DNA from 4 places in the Bacillus sp. XF8 genome. Region 1 is predicted to be linked to each of the others. Evidence: riboswitches for the same ligand, from Rfam matches in the RefSeq annotation. Region 1 holds a riboswitch; each other region holds the start of a gene.
The links. A riboswitch is a leader RNA that binds a small molecule or an ion and turns the genes downstream of it on or off. The one in region 1 is predicted to bind S-adenosylmethionine.
Positions count from the first base shown of each region.

Region 2: linked by a shared signal. The riboswitch ahead of J4P91_RS05585 (methionine biosynthesis PLP-dependent protein) and the one ahead of J4P91_RS19290 (peptide ABC transporter substrate-binding protein) in region 1 are both predicted to bind S-adenosylmethionine.
Region 3: linked by a shared signal. The riboswitch ahead of mtnW (2,3-diketo-5-methylthiopentyl-1-phosphate enolase) and the one ahead of J4P91_RS19290 (peptide ABC transporter substrate-binding protein) in region 1 are both predicted to bind S-adenosylmethionine.
Region 4: linked by a shared signal. The riboswitch ahead of metK (methionine adenosyltransferase) and the one ahead of J4P91_RS19290 (peptide ABC transporter substrate-binding protein) in region 1 are both predicted to bind S-adenosylmethionine.

Region 1 is NZ_JAGDQK010000033.1:21,828-27,582, forward strand. It holds gene J4P91_RS19270 (helix-turn-helix transcriptional regulator) at 1-154, shown strand, start outside; gene J4P91_RS19275 (hypothetical protein) at 289-711, shown strand; gene J4P91_RS19280 (TetR/AcrR family transcriptional regulator) at 799-1,380, shown strand; gene J4P91_RS19285 (YhgE/Pip domain-containing protein) at 1,434-2,573, shown strand; gene J4P91_RS19290 (peptide ABC transporter substrate-binding protein) at 2,656-4,296, opposite strand; SAM riboswitch class I at 4,443-4,547, opposite strand; gene J4P91_RS19295 (aldo/keto reductase) at 4,712-5,545, opposite strand; gene proC (pyrroline-5-carboxylate reductase) at 5,547-5,755, opposite strand, start outside.
Region 2 is NZ_JAGDQK010000005.1:47,512-53,266, reverse strand. It holds gene metC (cystathionine beta-lyase) at 1-736, opposite strand, end outside; gene J4P91_RS05585 (methionine biosynthesis PLP-dependent protein) at 733-1,845, opposite strand; SAM riboswitch class I at 1,916-2,028, opposite strand; SAM riboswitch class I at 2,425-2,535, shown strand; gene J4P91_RS05580 (bifunctional homocysteine S-methyltransferase/methylenetetrahydrofolate reductase) at 2,606-4,438, shown strand; gene metH (methionine synthase) at 4,438-5,755, shown strand, end outside.
Region 3 is NZ_JAGDQK010000004.1:71,213-76,967, reverse strand. It holds gene J4P91_RS04590 (hypothetical protein) at 119-394, opposite strand; gene J4P91_RS04585 (cupin domain-containing protein) at 687-1,199, opposite strand; gene J4P91_RS04580 (methylthioribulose 1-phosphate dehydratase) at 1,177-1,815, opposite strand; gene J4P91_RS04575 (2-hydroxy-3-keto-5-methylthiopentenyl-1-phosphate phosphatase) at 1,812-2,471, opposite strand; gene mtnW (2,3-diketo-5-methylthiopentyl-1-phosphate enolase) at 2,468-3,712, opposite strand; SAM riboswitch class I at 3,777-3,882, opposite strand; gene J4P91_RS04565 (pyridoxal phosphate-dependent aminotransferase) at 3,935-5,125, opposite strand; partial or broken gene J4P91_RS04560 (carbon-nitrogen family hydrolase) at 5,140-5,755, shown strand, end outside.
Region 4 is NZ_JAGDQK010000027.1:76,576-82,330, reverse strand. It holds gene J4P91_RS17215 (ATP synthase subunit I) at 45-416, shown strand; gene pckA (phosphoenolpyruvate carboxykinase (ATP)) at 742-2,328, opposite strand; SAM riboswitch class I at 2,558-2,680, shown strand; gene metK (methionine adenosyltransferase) at 2,847-4,046, shown strand; gene J4P91_RS17200 (GNAT family N-acetyltransferase) at 4,088-4,612, opposite strand; partial or broken gene J4P91_RS17195 (hypothetical protein) at 4,627-4,818, opposite strand; gene J4P91_RS17190 (hypothetical protein) at 4,825-5,004, opposite strand; gene J4P91_RS17185 (MogA/MoaB family molybdenum cofactor biosynthesis protein) at 5,419-5,755, shown strand, end outside.

The sequences.
Region 1 (5,755 bases):
TATTTTATTATCAGGAGAAGGCTGCATATGGGCGGACGGTTTTCGATTTGATGAAGTTGATGAAAAGGTGCCGTCAACGGATCTAGCTGAAAATTTTTACGAGACTCTTTCTGAAAAACCTACGAATTTACAATTTGAAGAAGTAGAAGAATAAGAATAAGAAAAGGTGAGAAAGAATCCATGTGGAAAATGCTATTTTATTCAGTCTCAGAACTATTGAAGTTAGAGACCCCATTTTATTTTTTTATATGGTTTTTTGCATTATTTATAATAGGTGTACTAAATGAAATGATAGAAGTAATAGGAAAAAGAAGAGTCTTTTTCCTATTACTTCTTAAAGCTAGTGTGGAATGTTTGCTAGCATTAATTATTTGTATTGGTGTTGGTATTCTTGCATTTCGTGGTATTCATTTTATATTTCCAAATCAAATTGATCCGTATGATGTTGCCTATGGAAGATGGTTTGCATTTATTGCATTAACATTATTTATGATTATTGGTTTTTTTGTAAAGGTTACGAAAAAGAGAACAAGGGTGTGGTTGCAACCTATTGGAGTTATCGCTCAATTTTTCTTTTTTAGTATAGGGGTTTGGGGAGCAATTATTATGTTTCAGCCATCTCTACACATAAGTATGCTAGCTCTGTCTTTAGTTAGTTTGATATTAACCATACTTCAAATTTTTTGTTGTTTATACGAATATCGTTCTTAATCATTTACAAAAAGTGGATTGACAATAGTCAGAAAAGTTATATAATCTAAATGTAAGTGATCACTTGCATGAGAAAGAGAGGATTATATGGCGCGCTCAAAGACAGCAGAGAAAATTATTCAAGCAGCAATTGAGTTAATAAAAGAAAGAGGATATAAAGCAGCAACAACGAAAGAAATCGCAATGCGTGCTGGCGTCAATGAAGTAACGATATTTCGTAATTTTAAAAACAAAAAGGGCATCATTGAAGCAGCCGTTTATGATTTTTCATATGTGCCTCATTTAAAACAGTTTCTACAAACAGAAATCGTGTGGGACTTAGAGACGGACCTGAAGAATTTGGCAAGGCATTATCATCAATTTTTGAATGAAGTGAAAGATATAATCGCTATTGGTATACGAGAAACAGGTGAATTTCCCGAATTGGATGATGAAATTGCTAAGATACCAAAAGGATTAAAGGAAGAATTGATGATTTATTTTGAAAAGATGCAGCAAAAGGGAAAAATTATTGATACGAATATTGAAGCACAAGTAATGAACTTCATATGGATTAATTTTGGTTATTTTCTATCTAAATTACGCTTTGAAAATCGATTCATAGAAAACAACGATGAGAATTTTATTGAACATAATATAGTGTTATATGCTAGGGCATTAAGACCCTAGTATTTATTTAAAATTAAATGCAAGTATGTACTTGCTTGCGGAGGGATGGAAAGATGAATACATTGAAACAATTTTTTAAAATGCCAGGTACGTATGTAGGGATTGTAGTGGCATTAGCGTTCCAGCTCATTTTCTTTTGTGTCTGGCTTACAGCGTATGATGGAGTAAATGAAAGAGCAGATCAAATGAAAATCGCCATCGTGAATCAGGATACGAACATAGGAAGCAAAATAGCAGAAGGTTTACAGAAAAACTTACCTTTTCAAGTAACCAAAGAGAAATCTATGGAAAAAGCAAAAGAAGAAATGGATGAACATGTATACGATATGATTATTGAAATTCCTACTTCTTTTTCAAAGGATATAAGTTCAAAAGGAAAGACAGATTTAAACTTTCATATCAATCAAGCAAACTCTATGATGGCAAAGCAGATGATGGAAGGCATTGCGAAACAAGTTCATGACAATGTAAATAAAGAGGTAGCAGGTTATAAACGGCAAGCGATTACTGGAAAATTACAGACTATGGGATCAGAGGGTATAGAAGCAATAAAAGGTTTAACAGAAGATTCAGTTGGATTTACAGTTCATAAAGTGAATGATGCAAAAGGATTCTCCGTAAATATGGTGCCGCTTATGATTGTGTTAGCTTCATTTGTAGGAGCAATGATTATGAGCATGGAGTTATCTAAAGTGGCAAAACAAGTAGAGGGAGGTTGGAGCAATTTTTTTTCACGACAGGTGATTAACGGTGTAGTATCCATTCTACTTGCGTGCATTACAATTGGCTTAATGAAAGGATTTCAAATTGGGGTGCAAGAAATGGTATGGAATGTAGGGGTATTTCAAACAATTGTCTTCTTTGCTTTCCTATCAATAACTCAAATGTTTATCACCTTATTTGGAAATGTGGGCATGCTTTTTAATATTATTTCACTTTCTTTGCAGCTCGTAAGCTCCGGTGTGATGGTACCACATGCAATGTTATCAAAAACATATCAAACAATCGGTGAATTATTTCCCGCCACGTACGCTGCGAATGGTTATTATACAATAATATTTGGTGGTGGAAATTTAAAAGGGAATATTATTTCTCTATTATTTATAATTGTCATTACACAAATTGTAGCTTTAGTTGCTGTAGGGATATCATTTGTATTAAAGGGAAAAAGGCCTTTAGTAAAAGCAGCATAAAGAAACAGGGTATCCTTTTGAAGGACACCCTGTTTCTCTTATAATTGAAGCTTTTGCTAAAATGAAATTCTGCAAGGGTAGATTACTTTTCAATTTTAGCCCATTTGAAGTTAAGAGGTCCTGCGAAATCAACTTCAATGATCCCTTTTACATAAGAACGTTCTAAGTAAGATGTACCATTTTGGTATAGAGGAGAAATAACAGCATCTTTAAATAAGATTTTTTCTGCTTGTTTTAAAGCTTCCCAGCGTGCTTTTTCATCACCAGCTAAGTCAGTTTTAACTTTTTGAATTAAATCATCAAATTCTTTATTAGAGTAGTGATCTAAGTTGTATGAGTTATCAGTTGTAAATAACTCTAAGAATGTAATCGGATCAGCAAAATCAGGACTCCAACCATCGACAGCAATATCATAATTTCCTTGTAATAATAATGTGACTTGTTGTTTGCGTGGTTGAGGCTTCACGTTTATTGTTAAACCTTCTAAGTTTTTTTCTAGTTGTTCTTTTAAATATTCACCTGTTTTTCTAGAAAGGTCATTATCACTTGTTAATAATTCAATTGAAATTTTATCTGAGCCTAATTCTTGTTTTGCTTGTTTCCAGAATTTCTGTGCATCTTTTGTATTTTCCTTCGTTAAATTACCGTTCTCCTCCCGGAAGTCTTTCCCGTTTGGTCCTTTTGCAAAGTTCTTTGGAATTAAAGAATATGCTGGGAGAGAACCGTCATTTAAAAGAACATTTACAAATGCTTTTTTATCTATTGATTTATCAATAGCTTGGCGGACATTTACATTTTGTAATGTTTTATTTTTTTGGTTCATACGTACGAATTGTACCCCAACATCCGGACGTTCTTTAAAGTTACTATCTTTGCGATATTTATCAACAAGATCAGATGTTAAAGTAAGACGATCAATTTGTTTGGATTCATATAAATTAACTGCCGTTGAATGATCTTTAACGATATTAAAGTTAATTTCTTCAATTTTCACAGTATCCTTATCCCAATAGTCAGGATTCTTCTTAAATTTAAAGCTTTGTTCATGTTTCCAATCACTTAATGTAAAGGCCCCATTATATATAATTGTATTATCTTCTAATGCATATTTATCCCCTTGAGATTTGAAGAACTCTTCATTAATTGGTAAGAATGTTGGGAACGCCGTTAAGCTAATAAAGTAGGGAACAGGGCGCTCTAATTCTACTTCAAAAGTGTGGTCATCGATTGCTTTTACCCCAAGCTGATCAGCTGGAAGTTCTTTATTATTGATCTTTTTCGCATTTTTTATATCAAAGAATAGAAATGCGTATTCAGAAGCGGTCGCTGGGTCAACTGCACGTTGCCAAGCAAAGACAAAATCTTTTGCTGTAACGGGAGTACCGTTTGACCATTTTGAATCTCGTAAATGGAATGTATATTTTGTTTTATCGGGACTTACCTCATGAGACTTTGCAACACCAGGAACAGGCTTATTTCCCTCACCAAGATTATATAGGCCTTCAAATACGTTTCTCATTACTTGGCCAGAGTCAGTATCTGTAGCACGAGCAGTGTCCATTGTACGGATTTCTGTGCCAGTAGCTAAGTTCAATACTTGTTTATCAGGAGCTTTATCTTTTGCTTTCGCTCCGCTTGCATCATCTTTATAGCTACCGCACCCTGTTAATAAAATACTTGCTCCTAAAACTGATGCTACAGTGGGTACAAATTTCTTTTTCATTTTGAATTCCTCCCTAAATTGTTTAGTTATTTTCAAAAAATGAGTGTTGAACAATTTATGAGGGAAAGAAAAAATCCCTCTTTTCTTATCGAGAAAGAGGGAATTTTGTTTATAAGACATGTACCTGTATATAAACGAAGTCCCTCATTCTATCTTTCAAGCGTAAAGCTTGCAGGAAGTGGCACAGTATTCAAAGTGAACCTGTTGCCGAGGTTTCAAAGGGCCAGTCCCTCCACCTCTCTTGATACAATGAGTAAACAAATAAGTCGTATTATTTTTTGTTTCTTTGATTATTCAAAATATTACACCTGGGAGAATGAACTGTCAATGAAACAAAATATAATTTAAATTTTCAGTTTTTTAAGTGGTGATACAAAAAGAAAGGTCACTGTGCAATTACACAGTGACTCTCATTTTAAAAATCGAAATTATCAGGGTCTGGACCAACACGGTGATTTTCATTTAATGACTGAATGGCTTTCATATCTTCAGCGCTTAATTCAAAATCAAAGATGTTTGCATTTTCGATAATGCGGTGTTCTTTAATGGATTTAGGAATAGTTACAACTTCGTTTTGCAGATCCCAGCGTAAAATGATTTGTGCTGTGGATTTGTTATATTTTGTAGCAATTTCTTGTAATGTCGGATGGTCAAGTAATTGCCCTTGCATTAATGGTGACCAAGCTTCAAGCTGAATGTTATGTTCTTTACAGAAAGCATGAAGCTCTTCTTGTGTTAAGCGTGGGTGATATTCCACTTGGTTAATCATTGGTTTAATTTCAGCGATTTCTAATACATCTTGTAGATGATGGATGTGAAAATTACTCACACCGATTGCACGAACACGGCCATCTTTATAAAGTTTTTCTAGTGCTTTCCACGTTTCAGTGTATTTCCCTTTTACAGGCCAATGCACTAAGTATAAATCTAAATATTCCAAGCCTAATTTTTGTAATGTTGTTTCGAAAGCTTGTAATGTTGACTCATAACCTTGATCGCTATTCCATACCTTTGATGTGATAAATAATTCTTCACGTGGCATACCGGATTCTCGAATTGCTTGTCCAACGCCTTCTTCATTTTTATAAATGGCAGCTGTATCGATGCTACGATATCCGTTTTTTATGGCTGCTTTTACAGAGTCGATTACTTCTGAGCCCTCTTCAACTTTAAAAACACCTAAGCCAAACCAAGGCATCTTTACTCCATTATGTAATGTTGTGTAATCGTGTAAGCTTTTTACTGTCATATTAATTCCCCCTAGCTTTTTTATTTGTTGATTCAATTGCTTGGTGAATCATCTTTGAAAAATTATATTCATATAAAACCTTTAAACCTTCTGCAGTTGAACCACCTGGTGTTGTTACTTGTTCACGAAGCATAGCCGGATCTTGTTCTTGCTCGAGCATAGCAGCAGAGCCAGCGATCATTTGAATAACAAGGTGTTTTGATGTTGCTT
Region 2 (5,755 bases), on a different contig from region 1:
TTTTCAGGCCGCGAAGAACGAGAGAACAATCTTGTGGTCCTAATATAGCGCCAAATGCATTTTGCAAGAAGCCGAGTTTTTTAGCGAGTTCCTCATCTTTTACAACCGCTAATCCAGCTGTAACATCACTATGCCCCGCAATAAATTTTGTCGCGCTATGAAGTACAACATCCGCTCCGAGTTCAATTGGTTTTTGGAATAACGGTGTTAAAAATGTGTTATCAACAAATGTAAGTGCACCGGTGGATTTTGCTAATTCGCAAACAGCGCGAATATCGGTTACCTTTAATAATGGATTGGATGGTGTTTCAACGTAAAAGACTTTTGTGTTCGGTCTAATATTTTGTTTTACTTCTTCTAAATTGGTCATGTCAACAAATGTGTGTGAAACCCCATAACGAGATAGAACTTCTGTTACAATGCGATAAGTCCCTCCATATACATCTTCAGAAATAAGAACATGATCGCCTTGTGATAAAAGAAGAAAGGCAGTGGAAATTGCTGCGATTCCAGATGCAAAGGCAAATCCTTTTGTTCCCCCTTCTAGTAAAGCAATAATATCTTCTAGTGCTTCTCGCGTTGGATTACCGGATCGACTGTAGTCGTATTTTCCAAATGTATCTACATCAAATTGATGAAATGTTGATGTATTATAGATGGGAACGTTAACAGCACCTGTTCGTGGGTCATGTTTATATTGGTTATGAAGTAAGAGTGTATCTAAGGAATAACTCATATTTTTACACCTTCTTTCACATGTTTAATTGCTTGTTTTAAGTCTTGAATTAAGTCTTCCCCGTTTTCAATGCCGACGGAGAAACGAAGGAGACGATTACATACACCGCGTGCTGTACGCACTTCTTCTGGGATATCTGCATGTGTTTGTGTTGCTGGATACGTCATTAAACTTTCAACTCCGCCAAGGCTTTCTGCAAAGGTAATTAGCGATAAAGATTGTAAGAAAGGATTTATCCATTTTTCATCGCGAAGGCGAAACGAAATCATGCCGCCCCTTCCTGGATAAAAAACATCGGTTACACCGTCCTCCCCCTTTAAATAAGAAACGATTTTCTTTGCGTTTTCTTCATGTTGTTTCATACGAAGAGCCAATGTTTTCATACCGCGAATTAATAACCATGAATCAAATGGACTTAATACAGCACCAGCAGCGTTATGATAGTGAGCAAGTTCTTCGCAAAGTGCCTGGCCTTTTGCAACGACTAGGCCACTTAGGACATCATTATGACCACCTAAATACTTTGTCGCACTGTGAAGCACAATATCTGCGCCTTCAGTTAACGGTTGTTGGATGTATGGGGTGTAAAAAGTGTTATCGACAATTAAAAGTAATCCATGTCTTTTTGCGACGGCTGCTACAGCTGTAATATCTGTTACTTGCATTAATGGATTAGTTGGTGTTTCTATAAAAATAGCTTTTGTTTGAGAAGAGATAGCTTTTTCTATTTGTTTTATAGATTGTGTATCTACGTATCTACATCGAATATTCCATTTTTCCTCATGTTCCGAAAATAAACGATAGGTTCCTCCGTATAAGTCTTCTGATACGATAAGTTCATCTCCAGAGCGGAATAAAGAAAGAACAAGAAGAACAGCTGCCATTCCAGAACTACAGGCGTAGCCTTGTTCGCCTTCTTCTAAATCGGCAATTGCGTGTTCTAAAAGACCACGTGTTGGATTTCCAGTTCGTGAATAATCAAAACCTGTTGATTTTCCAATTCCTTCATGACGATAAGCCGTTGAAAAGTAAACAGGGGGATTAACCGTTCCTGTTGTAGTTTCGCTTCGATTGCCGATTTGAGCTAGTTTTGTTTCGATTGTTGACATGTGAAATTCCTCCTTGATAAAAATAAAAAAAGCCTTCTAAGAAGAAGGCTTTCATGTAAATATAGTCTTCTCCTTATCTGTCAAATCTTTTCACAATTTGCTGGAATTAGCACCTTATTAACGAACGTGTTAATGGTTGCTGAGGTGTCATAGGGCCAGTCCCTCTACCTCTCTAGATAAGAATAATTTGTATGAAATTTTATTATGTTTTTAACTTTACAATAAAAAATGATTGAATTGCAACTTTATTTTAAATATTTTTTATTTTTCTGTTAATTCCATTGACTTTTAGTCTATCTCATGCTAAATTTATGAAAAAATTAACAAAGTTTGCTATATAAATACAAATTAAAAAAACGGCATACAACCTTTCTTTTTAGGTGAGAAGAGCATCCGTCTATGCATGGAAGCTGTCACATCCTCTTCTTGCTCCATGCGAAGTTAAAACAAAGAGAGAAAACGAGTGTAGGTCACCTTTTGTTCTTCGTGGCAGCGACTTATATGTTGAAGAATCAAACTGGATTTATATAAAAGGGGAACGTATTTCCTTTTAATTACATAAAAAAATATAAAGACAAACTCTTATTGAGAGCGGTGGAGGGAAAGGCCCTGTGAAACCCGGCAACCTTCAAACGAAATGTTTGAAACGGTGCTAATACCTGCAAAACAATTTGTTTTGCATGATAAGAGGAGGATTGATGATGTCCCCCTCTTCAAGGTGAAGAGGGGATTTTTATATTAATAGAAAAGAGGGAGATAAGTGAAAATTCTAGATTTATTATCAAAAGGAATTGTTATTGGTGATGGAGCAGTTGGTACGTTATTACATTCTCATGGTTTGCAAAGTAGTTTTGAAGAATTAAATCTATCAGATCCAGATTTAATTATATCTATCCATAAACAATATATAGCTGCTGGTGCAGATGTGATTCAAACAAATACGTATGGTGCAAATGAAGCAAAATTGCGTACATATGGCTTAGAAAATCAGGTTGTTCAAATTAATAGAGCGGCGGTAAAATTGGCGAAAGCAGCTGTGACAGATAAGAATGCTATTTTAGGGACAATTGGTGGGATGAAACATATCGGTGCGGTCACAACGACTGACATGGAACGGGAATTTATGTTGCTTGAGCAAGCTGGGGCATTAATAGAAGAACATGTGGATGGGCTATTACTTGAAACTTTTTATGATGAATTTGAATTACTACATGCAGTGAAAGTGCTAAGGAAGCAAACGGATATTCCAATTATTGCGCAGCTAGCGCTTCATGAAGCTGGCACAACTCAAAATGGGAATGATGTAAATGAAATATTAACGCGGCTTTTAGATTACGGTGCAAATATAGTCGGCTTAAACTGTCAGCTAGGACCGCTTCATATGACGGAAGCTTTCAAGATGATATCGATTCCAAAGAACGGTTATTTGTCAGCTTATCCTAATGCAGGTCTTCCAAACTATGTGGAAGGGCGCTACGTATATGAAGGGAGTCCTGCTTATTTTGAAGCAATGACACCGAAGTTTATTGAACAGGGGATTCGGCTACTTGGGGGGTGTTGTGGTACAACGCCAGCGCATATCGAAGGGATGAAACGTGGAATCGCCAACCTAACGCCTGTTACAGAAAAGCAAATCGTGCACAGACCGCAAGTGATTCATACACAAACAAAACGTTCTCGCACTCATATTACGCTCGCGGAGAAAGCAAAGAAGCAAACGACAGTTGTTGTTGAGCTAGATCCACCAAAAACATTGGATACACAGCGCTTTTTTGAAGGGGCAAGGGCGTTAAAAAGAGCGGGAGCAGATGCTATTACATTAGCAGATAACTCGTTAGCATCCCCACGTATTTCAAATATGGCAATGGGGGCATTATTAACGAAGCATGATATTCCAGTACTGACGCATTTAACGTGCCGTGATCATAATGTCATTGGTTTGCAATCTCATCTACTTGGTTTATCAGCCTTAGGAATGGAAGAAGTATTAGCTTTAACAGGTGATCCAGCTCGAGTTGGAGATTTCCCAGGAGCGACTTCTGTATATGATATGTCTTCTATTGAATTAATTAAAATGATTAAAGAAATGAATGATGGTCGATCCATTTTAGGAAAGTCCATCGGTCCTGCGACAAGGTTTTCTGTTGGAGGAGCTTTTAATCCTCACGTGAGACATTTAAAAGCAGCGGTGAAGCGAATGGAGAGAAAGGTTGCAGCTGGTGCGGAGTATTTCTTAACACAGCCAATTTACGATATAGCCTTAATTGAAGAAGTATACCAGGCGACAAAGCATTTAGAACAGCCGATTTTTATTGGAATTATGCCTTTAGTAAGTAAGCGTAATGCTGATTTTCTTCATTTTGAGGTGCCAGGCATTACATTGCCTGAGGAAGTAAGACAGAGAATGGATGGGCATGAAACACAGGAGTCTGCAATTGAAGAAGGAATTCATATTTCACAAGAATTAATTGATGCCGCGATGAAATACTTTAATGGTATTTATCTCATTACACCATTTTTAAAATATGAAATTACAGAAAATCTCGTTAAGTATGTGAAAGAAAAGCAAGAAGTGAAAGAGGGAATCAACTGATGAGACTAATAGAAGAAAGATTACAACATGATATTTTAATATTAGATGGCGCGATGGGAACGATGATTCAGCAGGCGGATTTAACTGCAGAAGATTTTGGCGGCGAAGAATACGAGGGGTGTAATGAATATTTAGTAAAAACAAGGCCAGATGTTATTTTAGGTATCCATAAAGCTTATATTGAAGCGGGTGCGGATATTATCGAAACAAATACGTTTGGTGCTACGAATATCGTACTGCATGATTATGAGCTGTCTCATTTAGATGAGGAGTTAAATGAAAGAGCGGCGTTTCTAGCAAAACAAGCGGTAAAAGAGAGCGGTAAAGAAGTATATGTAGCAGGTGCGATAGGGCCAACGACAAAAGCGATCAGTGTAACAGGGGGGGTAACATTTGAAGAACTAATTGAAGCTTATACTAGACAAGCACGGGGCTTATTACGGGGCGGTGTTGATGTATTGCTTGTAGAGACGAGCCAAGATATGCGTAACGTGAAAGCGGCGTATTTAGGGATTCAGCAAGCATTTGTGGAAGCGAATCATACGGTTCCGCTTATGATTTCAGGAACGATAGAACCAATGGGAACGACTTTAGCAGGGCAAACAATCGAGGCATTTTATTTATCAGTTGAGCATATGGAACCATTATCTGTCGGCTTAAACTGTGCTACAGGACCAGAATTTATGCGCGAACATATCCGTTCTTTATCGGATCTCTCAGAGTGTTATATTTCTTGTTATCCAAATGCTGGTCTTCCAGACGAGGATGGACATTATCATGAATCACCAACTTCACTTGCAGAAAAGGTGAAACAGTTTGCTGCAGAAGGGTGGATTAATATTATTGGTGGTTGCTGCGGGACGACGCCTGATCATATAAGAGCGATAAAAGCTTCACTTGAGTCTCTCAGGCCACGTGAGAATCATGAGCGAGAAGGTCATGGGATTAGTGGTTTAGAAGCATTGCAATATGATGATTCTATGAGACCGTTATTTGTTGGTGAAAGAACGAATGTGATTGGGTCACGCAAATTCAAACGGTTAGTAGCAGAAGGGAACTTTGAAGAGGCTGCTGAAATTGCAAGGGCGCAAGTGAAGAAAAATGCTCATATTATTGATATTTGTATGGCGGATCCTGACCGTGATGAAGTGGAAGATATGGAAAACTTTTTAGCGGAGGTTACGAAAGTATTAAAGGTTCCAATTATGATTGATTCAACGGATGAAAATGTAATGGCGAAAGCTCTTACTTATATACAAGGAAAGGGTGTTATTAACTCTATTAATTTAGAAAACGGAGAAGAGCGTTTTGAGAAAG
Region 3 (5,755 bases), on a different contig from region 1:
AGTCCTCATTTGAGGACTTTTTTATTATGTTTAAAATATTTTTTCGGAAAAGCTGGAAGTTAATTTTGAAAAGGCAGGCTATATTGAAGTAGATGTATGGTGAGGATATAGTAATGGATTATAAGCTAGAAGCACGACGAGAGCGTTCAATTGGAAATGGGATGATTTTAGCCATATGATTGTGACGGAATTGTTTTGTACGAGCGTGACGTAATATATATAATGCAAAGAGAATAGCAACAGGAATAGCGCCGAATAAACCAAAGAGTAAAGCGCTTACAGAAGATGCGACAAAACCTAGCATACCGATTTCTAATTCCTCCATAATTGCTCCAAGAATAGCAGGAATAGCTCCACAAGTAACCCCAAGTATAAGTGCTATAATTAAATTCATGTTCTTCCCCCTCTTTTTGCAGTTTTCTTTTCACTTCATTTTCTATTATTTGTATTATAACACAATTTAAACAGAATTTTCAGAAAAAGTTCAAAAAATGTTCAAATTTTATTGATAAATACACTTGATAAATTCTTAAATAAGGAGAAGGTTTGTGTAGTGTCGAAAAAAACAAAAAATCAGGCTTATTTCATATTTTTGAAATAAGCCTGTTCCATAGGAGGATGTATATATGTAGAGTGAATAAAAGGAAGGAAAAGGGGGTCCAATTCCTTTTATTCAACTAACTACCTTAATAAATAGGAACCCAGCCTTCCGTTGTAACAAAAATACGAATGGCTACAACTTGGCGATCATCTTGTAATGTGAAATAATGTCTTGCATTTTCAGGTACTGAGATAAGATCACCAGGTTTAAGTTCAACATCAAAGAAGTGCCCATCTTTACCTTCAATGGCAAAAATACCATGTCCGCTGACAATAAAACGAACTTCATCGTCAGTATGATGGTGCTCTCGTTTAAAGTTAATTAATAACTCATCAAGGTTAGGAGTTGCATTTGAAAGGGAAATAACATCATGTGCTTTATAACCTCGACGTTCTGAAACATCAGCAATTTCCTTAGAGAATACTGTTAAAATTTCTTTTTTGTTTTCATCAGTTAAGGAGTAGTTTTCTTTTAAATGAGCAGGAAGTTTTGAAATATCCCATTTCTCATATAAAACGCCTTCTCCTTGTAAAAATTGCTCTACTTCCACTTCATTTTCAATGCGAGTATTTATTTCATGAATATAAATTTGCGCCATGTGAAACGCCTCCTTGAATTGATAATAGTTTTATATGAAATTGGAATAAAAACTCATATGCTTCTAATCTTTTCTTTGCATCAAAGCTATCTTTTCCCCAAACGGTAATCCCATGGTTTCGGATTAATACAGCGCCTGAATCTTCACGGATATGCTTCTTGAATTTTTCCCCAAGTGAAGGAATGTGGGCATCATTTTCAATAATTGGGATGCGAATTGTTGCACCTTCTTCCCAAATATCAAGGGCTTTAATAATTTCTTGATTACGAAGAATAACTTCTTCGTTATATAAATTTGTGATGACGTTATTATCGGTTGTATGAACATGCAGGACACAACCAGCATTTGTATGGTTATAAATATGCGTATGCAATATGGTTTCGGCAGAAGGGCGTAAATCGGTCTCTAAGACTGGTTCTCCTTGATAATCTACCAATAGAAAATCATCAGGTGTTGTTTTTGTTTTATCCTTACCGCTTGCTGAAATAAGAAAGGTAAGTGGTTCGTGATTTACTTTTATAGAAATATTTCCACTTGTTGCTGGAAACCAGTTGCGACTCGTTAATTCCTTTTTTATTTCACTTAGGTTATGCCACTGACGAAAAAGTTGTTTCATAACTTTACCTCCAACAAGTGCCGTAATTCAGTTTGAATATCATAAAATGTTTCAAATGGTGTGTAAGGAATATGGTATTCTTCACATTTTGTAATAAGAAAATCTCGAGCAAATACCTTATCAGCTTGTTTGGCTGCTTGTAAATCTGTAATTGAGTCGCCTACTACAATATGAAAATCATTTTTAGAACTAAGGTTTCGAATTAATGTTGATTTACAAAGGCCACAATTATAATTACAATGTTCATCGCAAGGGTGTGGCCATTTTACTTCGATATATTTTTCGGAAAAATCAGTCGCGTTACAATAAATTCGGTTTTCTGGAACGAGTCCTTCCAAGAGGGGATGAACGAAGAAATCCATCCCTCCAGAAATAACATAAAAAGAAATGTTATTTTCATTTATAAACTGTAAAAATTCCTCAAAACCAGTGCGTATATTAGCTGTTTCTTTGAGGAATCTGATGATATTATCACGCAAAGTTGTTGGTAATAATTTAAAAAGTTGTGATACACCTTCTTGAATAGAAATGTCTTGTGATAAAATCTTTTGTTTTATTTCCTCAGCTTTTGGTGGTGCGAATTTTTCCATAATGGAAACGATATTATCGTTATTTGTAATGGTTCCATCAAAGTCACAGAAGATTTGAATACTCATATTTTCACCTCGCGAGATGGATTTCCCCATAATTGCAGTGCAGCATGTAAATCAGTGTTATCTACTTCATGCAATGGTGTTCGATGCAAAGCGGCATCAATTGCTGCTCGAAATGCTTTTCCGCCGCCTTGTGCACCGCTTGGATGACCGTGAATACCACCACCTGCGTTAATGACAACATCCTTGCCAAAATCGCGAAGGATAAATGGAACAAAACCAGGATGAATGCCAGCTGATGGAACAGGGAAGCTTCTTTTTAAAGCAGGGTCTTCTTTTGTTAGTGCCTCTGTAATAAGAAGCGCTTCCTCTTTTTCTAATGCAACACTGCCGTATGGTGATGGAAATAAAGAGAAATCTGCACCAGCATAACGAAGCAATTTTCCAAGTAACAATGGTGAAGAAAATCCGTATAATTTTGATGATGCATAAGCACCGCTAACAGCAGGATGCGCCATAATAGGAATTGAAATATTTTCATCTTCTGCAAGTGACTGGAGTACATCTAATCCGTACGCAAATACATTGAAGAGTAGGATATCTGCACCGTATTCGATTGCTCGTTTTGCATTTTCTTTTAAATCATACGTACGTCCTGTTAAATTTACTGCATATAAAGTTTTATGACCATATGTTTCGTATACAGACTGTAATACTTCTTTTCCTGCATGAATTCGTTTTGTGAGCGGTGTTAATGAATTTTCAAATAAGATTTCATCATCTTTTACAATATCTACACCGCCAATTGCTTGATCACGTAGTTGAGTTTTTAAATATCCGATATTGCGTCCGATCATTCCTTTGAAAATGCTCATTAGAAGTGGACGGTCGTGAATATGTAAGAGATTTCGAATTCCCTCAATGCCAAATTTAGAGCCAGGGAAATGTTCTTTTAAGTCATCTGAAAATGTTAAATCAATCAGTTTAACTTCGCCATCTAATGATAATTTTCCAAAAGTTGTTGTTAAAATAGCTGGTAAATCAGGGCTGAAATTTAGTGATGGATAATGAATTTTAATGAGTCCACGTGTTATTTTTTTTCCAAGATACGTATTTACATGTTCTTGTTCTTCCAACTCTTCGACATGAATGACGCTACCTTTATGTTGTTTTAATTGTTCTTGTAATAAGTGTGGTAAATGAGTCCATGAACCAATTGTCAAACCGAGAGCAATTTGCTCAGCCTTTTTCGCTAAATTATGGGAATCATCATGGATTAAATATGTTGCTGTTATTCCGCTCATTTTCATAACCTCCTAGTTAAATAAAAAAACCTCTCAGCTAAGGAGAGGTTTTTTTACAACCAGCTCCTTATCTGTCAGCGTAATGCTGCGAGAATTAGCACCGTGCCTACAATTGTAGATCGGTTGCCGGGTTTCGTCGGGCTCGTCCCTCCACCTGCTCTTGATAAGAAGTATTTAGAAATGTTAAAATTTTTTTGATATCTGAATTTTGACAGAGTTTTTTTAGGATGTCAATGGCTTTTTGAAAATTTTTAATTTCTGGATTCGTTGAATAGCTTCCTGTAATCGTTCTTCTGTATGTAATAACCCGATGCGAACGTAGCCTTCACCATGTTTGCCGAATCCGACTCCAGGTGCAACTGCTACATGTGCTTGTTCTAACAATAAGTCAGTAAATTGCTCCGATGTATAACCATCAGGAACGGGAAGCCATGCAAAAAATGATCCATTTGGTGCGACAACATCCCAGCCGATCGAACGGCAAGCTGTAATGAGTACATTTCTCCGTGCTTCATAGCGTTCAACCAATTCATTTACACAAGATTGTGAACTTAATAGTGCCTCGCGAGCCGCCTCTTGCACAGCACCAAAAATGCTTACATACATATGATCTTGTAGTAAATTGATCGTTTCAATTACACTTTCGTTACCGACAGCAAAGGCGATGCGCCAACCAGCCATATTAAATGTTTTTGATAGTGTATAAATTTCAATACCAACATCTTTGGCACCGTTTGCTTGTAAGAAGCTAGTTGGTTTGTTACCATCAAAGCCAATTGCTCCATAGGCAAAGTCGTGAACCACTAAAATATCGTTTTCATTTGCAAATGTAATTGTTTCTTCAAAGAACTCTTTTGATGCGACAGCACCAGTTGGATTGTTAGGATAATTTAAAAACATCAATTTTGCTTGTTTGGCAATAGAATCATTGATTTTATTGTAATCTGGTAAAAAATTATTTTCTGCTAACAATGGCATCGTCTCAAATTGTGCTTTTGCTAAAGCGACACCTGATAAATAGTCAGGATATCCTGGGTCAGGTACAAGAATTGTATCACCAGGGTTTGTAAAACAAAGCGGTAATTCAACCAGCCCTGCTTTACCACCAAATAAAATAGCAACTTCTGTTTTAGGGTTTACGTTGACTCCGTATTCACGTTCATAGAACGTCGCAACGGCTTTTTTTAAGCTTTCATGTCCGCGAAATGGCGGATATTTATGGTGAACTGCTTTTTCTGCTGCACGTTGTAAAGCTGTTACGATATGCGGCGGTGTTGGTTGATCTGGGTTGCCTTGTCCTAGATTGATAACATCGTGACCTGCTTCAACTACTTTGTTAACTTTTGCAACAAGTGAAGCGAAAAACTGTGTTGGTAATGATGTTACAATCTCGGAAGGTTGAAAATGTTTCATACTTTCCACCTCTTTTGAAAGTTGTTACAATTCTAGTGACAAATAATATAACCTTTCCAAGTTTTTGTAAAGAAAAAAATAATTGAAAATGGGGCGGATAAAATGAGAGTCGCATGTATTCAAATGGATATTGCTTTTGGTGATGTGAACACAAATATTGAAAATGCAAAGAAAAAAATAGGAGAAGCGATGCAAGGAAAGCCGGACGTTATCGTATTACCAGAACTTTGGACGACTGGTTATGACCTAGAAAGACTGCCGGAAATTGCAGACGGGGAGGGGATTCAAACAAAGCAGCTTCTTTCAGAATGGGCACAGCAATATGGTGTGAATATTGTTGGTGGTTCTATTGCGAAGCAAACAAAGCATGGTGTTACGAATACGATGTATACAGTGAATCGTGAGGGGAAACTGCAAAATGAGTATAGTAAAGTTCATTTATTCCAGTTGATGAATGAACATAACTATTTAATAGCAGGTGATGAAACAGGAGAATTTACATTGGATGGTGTGCAGTGCGGTGGTGTGATTTGTTACGATATTCGTTTTCCAGAATGGATGCGTGTTCATACTGTAAGAGGGGTAAATGTATTATTCGTTGTAGCAGAGTGGCCGCTTGTTCGCTTAGCT
Region 4 (5,755 bases), on a different contig from region 1:
TCTGATGATATGTAAATAAGATGATAGTGATAAAGGAGAACTGCATGATTAGTATGTCACTAAGGTCATTTAAAATCCAAATGTATTATTTGCTAGGCGCGATGCTATTAGGATGGGCGATGACACCTTTTTCTGCTCACTTTTTAGGCGTTGGGATTGGTTTACTCGTTAGTATGTATTGTGTTTGGATTTTAGGAAGACGTATTGAAAAGCTTGGAGATAGTATTGTAAAAAAGAGTAAAGCACCAACACTTGGTATGATTAATCGGTTCGCAGCAGCGATACTAGGCGCGATTATTATGTATGAGATTGAACACCATATGGTCATGTGGGCATTTGCTGTGGGGATTATGGGTGGTTATTTCTTAATCGTTATTAATTTAGGATACTATAGCATGAAAGATGCGAAGAAATAAATACAAGAACCTTTTCTTTTAGGTGGGAGAGAGCGTCCGACCATGGGTAGAAGCGGACAGTGCCTTTTTTCGCCCCATGCCATGTGAAAACAAAAGAAGAAAGTGAGTGGGGAATCTGCTTTTGTTTTCAAAGCCGCGATTTATATGAGGAAAAATCAAAGTGAATATATAGAAAGAAGCTTACGTTTTTAGCGTAAGCTTCTTTTTTATGTAAGTATGTGTAACCTGTAAAGCCGCATGGGTTTTGTCGGTGAGTACGCGAAACTTTCAGGTTACAATATACTTATTCATATGAGTAAAGGTCATTCAGACAGTAAAGGTTCAATTAAGCGATTGGGCCACCTAATTTGATAATGTTTTCAGAAACGTTCTCGAACTTCTTGAAGTTTTCTTTGAATTTACCTGCAAGTTCGATTGCTGTTGCTTTGTAAGCAGCTTTATCAGCCCATGTTTGTTCAGGCATTAATACTTCATCAGGTACGCCTGGTACATGAAGTGGTACTTCAAGACCGAAGACGTCATGCTTCGCTGTTTCAGCGTTATCAAGCTCGCCGTTTAATGCAGCTTGCACCATTGCACGAGTGTAACCTAAGTTCATACGTTTTCCAACGCCGTATTCGCCGCCAGTCCAGCCAGTGTTCACTAAGAATACTTTTGCATCATGTTTCTCGATCTTTTCACCAAGCATTTCAGCATAGCGAGATGCATCGAGTGGTAAGAATGGAGAACCGAAGCAAGTTGAGAATGTCGCTTGCGGAGACGTTACGCCGCGCTCTGTTCCAGCTAGTTTACTAGTGTAACCGCTTAAGAAATGGTACATAGCTTGCTCTTTATTTAATTTACTGATTGGAGGTAATACTCCAGATGCATCAGCAGTTAAGAAAATAATTGTATTTGGATGTCCTGCAACACTTGGTACTACGATATTATCAATCGCATGAATTGGGTATGCAGCACGCGTATTTTCTGTTAATGCAGTATCATTATAATCTGCAATACGTGTTTGATTATCAATTACAACGTTCTCAAGCACTGATCCAAATGTAATTGCATCAAAAATTTGTGGCTCTTTTTCATGAGAAAGGTTAATACATTTCGCGTAGCAACCGCCTTCAATATTGAACACACCGTTATCAGACCAACCGTGCTCATCATCACCAATTAATTTACGGTGTGGGTCAGCAGATAATGTTGTTTTACCTGTTCCAGATAAACCGAAGAATAGAGCAACATCGCCTTCTTCACCTACGTTTGAAGAGCAGTGCATAGATAAAATATCTTGTTCTGGAAGTAAGAAGTTCATAATAGAGAAGATAGATTTTTTCATTTCTCCAGCGTATTCAGTACCACCGATTAATACGATGCGTTTTTCAAATGAAACCATAATAAATGCTTCAGAGTTTGTGCCGTCAATCGCTGGATCTGCTTTAAAGCTTGGTGCAGAGACAATTGTAAACTCAGCTTCATGATTCGTTAATTCTTCTTCAGTTGGACGAATAAATAATTGATGTACAAATAAATTGTGCCATGCATATTCGTTAACAACTTGCAATGGAAGACGATAGTTACGATCAGCACCAGCGAACCCTTTAAATACGAATAATTCTTCTTTTTCTTTTAAGTATTCCAATACTTTTGTGTATAATTTATTAAAATGTTCTTCAGAAATCGGTTGATTTACAGGTCCCCAAGCAATTTTGTCTGCAACCGATGCTTCTTTCACAATGAATTTATCTTTAGGAGAACGTCCTGTATATTTTCCTGTAGAAGCAGAGACGGCACCAGTAGAAGTTAATTTTCCTTCGTTTCTCATTAGTACTTTTTCCACTAATTGTGGAACGCTTAGTTGAATCTGTGCGTTGCTTCCGTTCAGTAATTCATGTAATCCAATTTGGACATTCACAGTACCCATATTTATATACCATCCTTTTCATTTTAATGAAATTTTTCTCGTAATCCCCATCAAGAGTATAACACAATTATATAAATAATGTATACTATTTATTTATTTTTGTTTGTGTGAATGTATTATTTTCCTATTAATATTTTGTTCGACACGAAATGCGAAAAACTTGTAGGAATATGTGAATATTAATTGACAAATGAATATCATTTCTTTAGTATAGGTTGGGACGGATACTCTCTTATCCCGAGCTGGCGGAGGGACAGGCCCGATGAAGCCCAGCAACCTCACTTGTAACGGTAATAAGCAAGTGAATAGGTGCTAAAACCTGTGCGAGGCGAACGGTCTCGAACGATAAGAGCGAAGGGCAAAAAGCAGTATGCAAGTAGCAAATTAAACCTTTCCTCTATAATTAGGAAAGGTTTTTCTTTATACTTGTGTGGGAGAATAAATGAATGTCGCAGTTTGTGGCAAATTAAGGATGAGTTCCGTACAATATATACAATTACTGTAGGGAGGTTTACCACATGACAAAACAACGTCATCTGTTCACATCTGAGTCTGTAACTGAAGGACATCCAGATAAAATTTGTGACCAAATTTCTGATTCAATTTTAGATGCGATCTTAGCAAAAGACGCAAATGCACGTGTAGCTTGTGAAACAACAGTAACAACTGGTTTAGTATTGGTAGCGGGGGAAATTACGACTTCTACTTATGTAGATATTCCAAAAATCGTCCGTGAAACAATCCAAGGTATCGGTTATACTCGTGCAAAATACGGATTCGATGCAGAAACTTGTGCAGTTTTAACATCTATCGATGAGCAATCTGCTGACATCGCTATGGGTGTTGACCAAGCGTTAGAAGCACGTGAAGGTCAAATGACTGACGCTGAGATTGAGGCAATTGGTGCAGGAGACCAAGGTTTAATGTTTGGTTTCGCATGTAATGAAACAAAAGAATTAATGCCACTTCCAATCTCACTTGCTCACAAATTAGCTCGTCGTTTAACGGAAGTTCGTAAAGATGAAACATTAGAATATTTACGTCCAGACGGTAAAACGCAAGTTACAGTTGAGTATGATGAAAATGGTAAACCAGTACGTATCGATACAATTGTAATTTCAACGCAGCACCATCCAGAAGTTACATGGGAAGAAATCGATCGTGATTTAAAAGAACAAGTAATTAAAGCTGTCGTACCAGCAGAATTAATGGATGAAGAAACAAAATTCTTCATTAACCCAACTGGACGCTTCGTAATCGGTGGACCACAAGGTGATGCTGGTTTAACAGGACGTAAAATTATCGTTGATACTTACGGTGGATATGCTCGTCACGGCGGCGGTGCATTCTCTGGTAAGGATGCAACAAAAGTTGACCGTTCTGCAGCATACGCAGCTCGTTATGTTGCGAAAAACATCGTAGCAGCTGGCCTTGCTGAAAAAGCAGAAGTACAACTTGCATACGCAATCGGCGTAGCACAACCGGTATCAATTTCAGTTGATACATTCGGCACTGGTAAAGTATCTGAAGAAGTACTAGTAGAGCTAGTTCGTAGTAACTTCGATCTTCGCCCAGCTGGTATCATCAAAATGTTAGACTTACGTCGCCCAATTTACAAACAAACAGCAGCTTACGGACACTTCGGACGTACTGATGTAGATCTTTCATGGGAACGTACAGACAAAGCAGCAGCTTTAAAAGAGCAAGCTGGTCTATAATATAAAAAGGAAAAAGCTTTGCGTTTTTACGCAAAGCTTTTTTATTTGTAATTTGTCTGCAGTAAGGCGAAAAGCTCAATATCATGCCATTTTCCATTTCGAAATACAGCTTCTTTACACGTACCTTCATGTTGAAATCCAAGTTTTTTATAAAGGTGTATCGCTTTATCATTAAATGAAAATACACGTAAGGATATACGGTGTAAGTTTAATTCTAAAAAGGCATAGTCTAATAATAAAGTTAATGCTTCTTTTCCGTACCCTTGCCCCCAGTAATCTTTCTTTCCGATATCGATGATACATTCTGCATTTCGATTATGTGGGTCAATATTAATTAAAGATGTGATTCCGATTGGAAGGCTACCCTTTTTCTGTTCAATAATATAACTTTTTGAGGTGGAAGAGTGAATGATTTGTTTGCAAAACTGTTCTGTTTCCGAGAAAGAATATGTATCGAGATTGAGACTGGTAGTGCTCATCACTACTATATCATTTCGCCAATGGTAATAGGTTGGAATATCACCTTCTGAAAATTTTCGTAAACGAATCCGATTTGTTTCGAACAAGTGAAAAACCTCCTTTATTTCACTTCATTACTGTGGGTTTTACGTACTCCAGCACAAGAACTGCAATACACTTCTAGCTCAAGTTCAATATACTTTTTTATATTTGCCATTCCACTCGCTGGAAAAGGCATATGAATCTAAGCTTTTTTATACGTTTTTATTTCTTTCCCGCATGACTTACAAAGTGTCGTTTTTTTACGGAACATGGGATATCATCCTTTCTTCTGACGCGCTTTTCCAGCACAAAATGCACTGCATAGTAAAAAGAGTGTTGCAAATCCGATTCCACCCATCGTTGCATTTGGTACAGCATCTTTTAACGCCATCCCAGCACTGATGGAAGCGACAAATAGAAGGATAAATACGGTTGTGAGTTTTTGATAAAGTTCCATGAATGAACCTCCTAAGTATGAAAGTTTATTTAGTATGTATCTGGTTATTTCGTACGATTTCTAATCCATTGAAATAAAAATGCTAAAACAAGAGGAAGCACGGTACTTGATAATAGCGACTAGAGCCGTTTAGCATGAATACGTATAATTTTAGAAAATTGATATCTAATCTATGGGTAATGAGTTGAAAGGGAATTAGAATTATAAGAAAAGGAATCCATGGGACATGTTGTTTAAGATTATAAAATAGAGGTATAGAAAAAATCCCTTTTTATGGTTATATATACTTATATTGTATCATAATGTTTCGGTCATTCACTAGATAATTGTAGATATGTGATGTATCTCATATTTGATAAAGTATTTATACGATATGATAAAATTATGAGTAGTTATAAGAAGGAGAGGATAAATATGAGCGTAACAGAACATAAAAAACAAGCGCCGAAAGAGGTGCGCTGTAAAATTATTACGGTCTCTGATACACGTACAGAAGAGACGGATAAGAGTGGTAAGTTACTACAAGAATTATTACTAGAAGCAGGACATACGGTAACTGCTTATGAAATTGTAAAAGATGATAAAGAAAGTATTAGGCAAGCTGTATTAAGTGGATATCACCAAGAGGATGTTGATGTTGTATTAACAAATGGAGGAACAGGCATTACAAAGCGTGATGTGACGATTGAAGCCATTTCAGCATTGTTAGATAAAGAAATCGTTGGCTTTGGTGAATTGTTTCGGATGATTA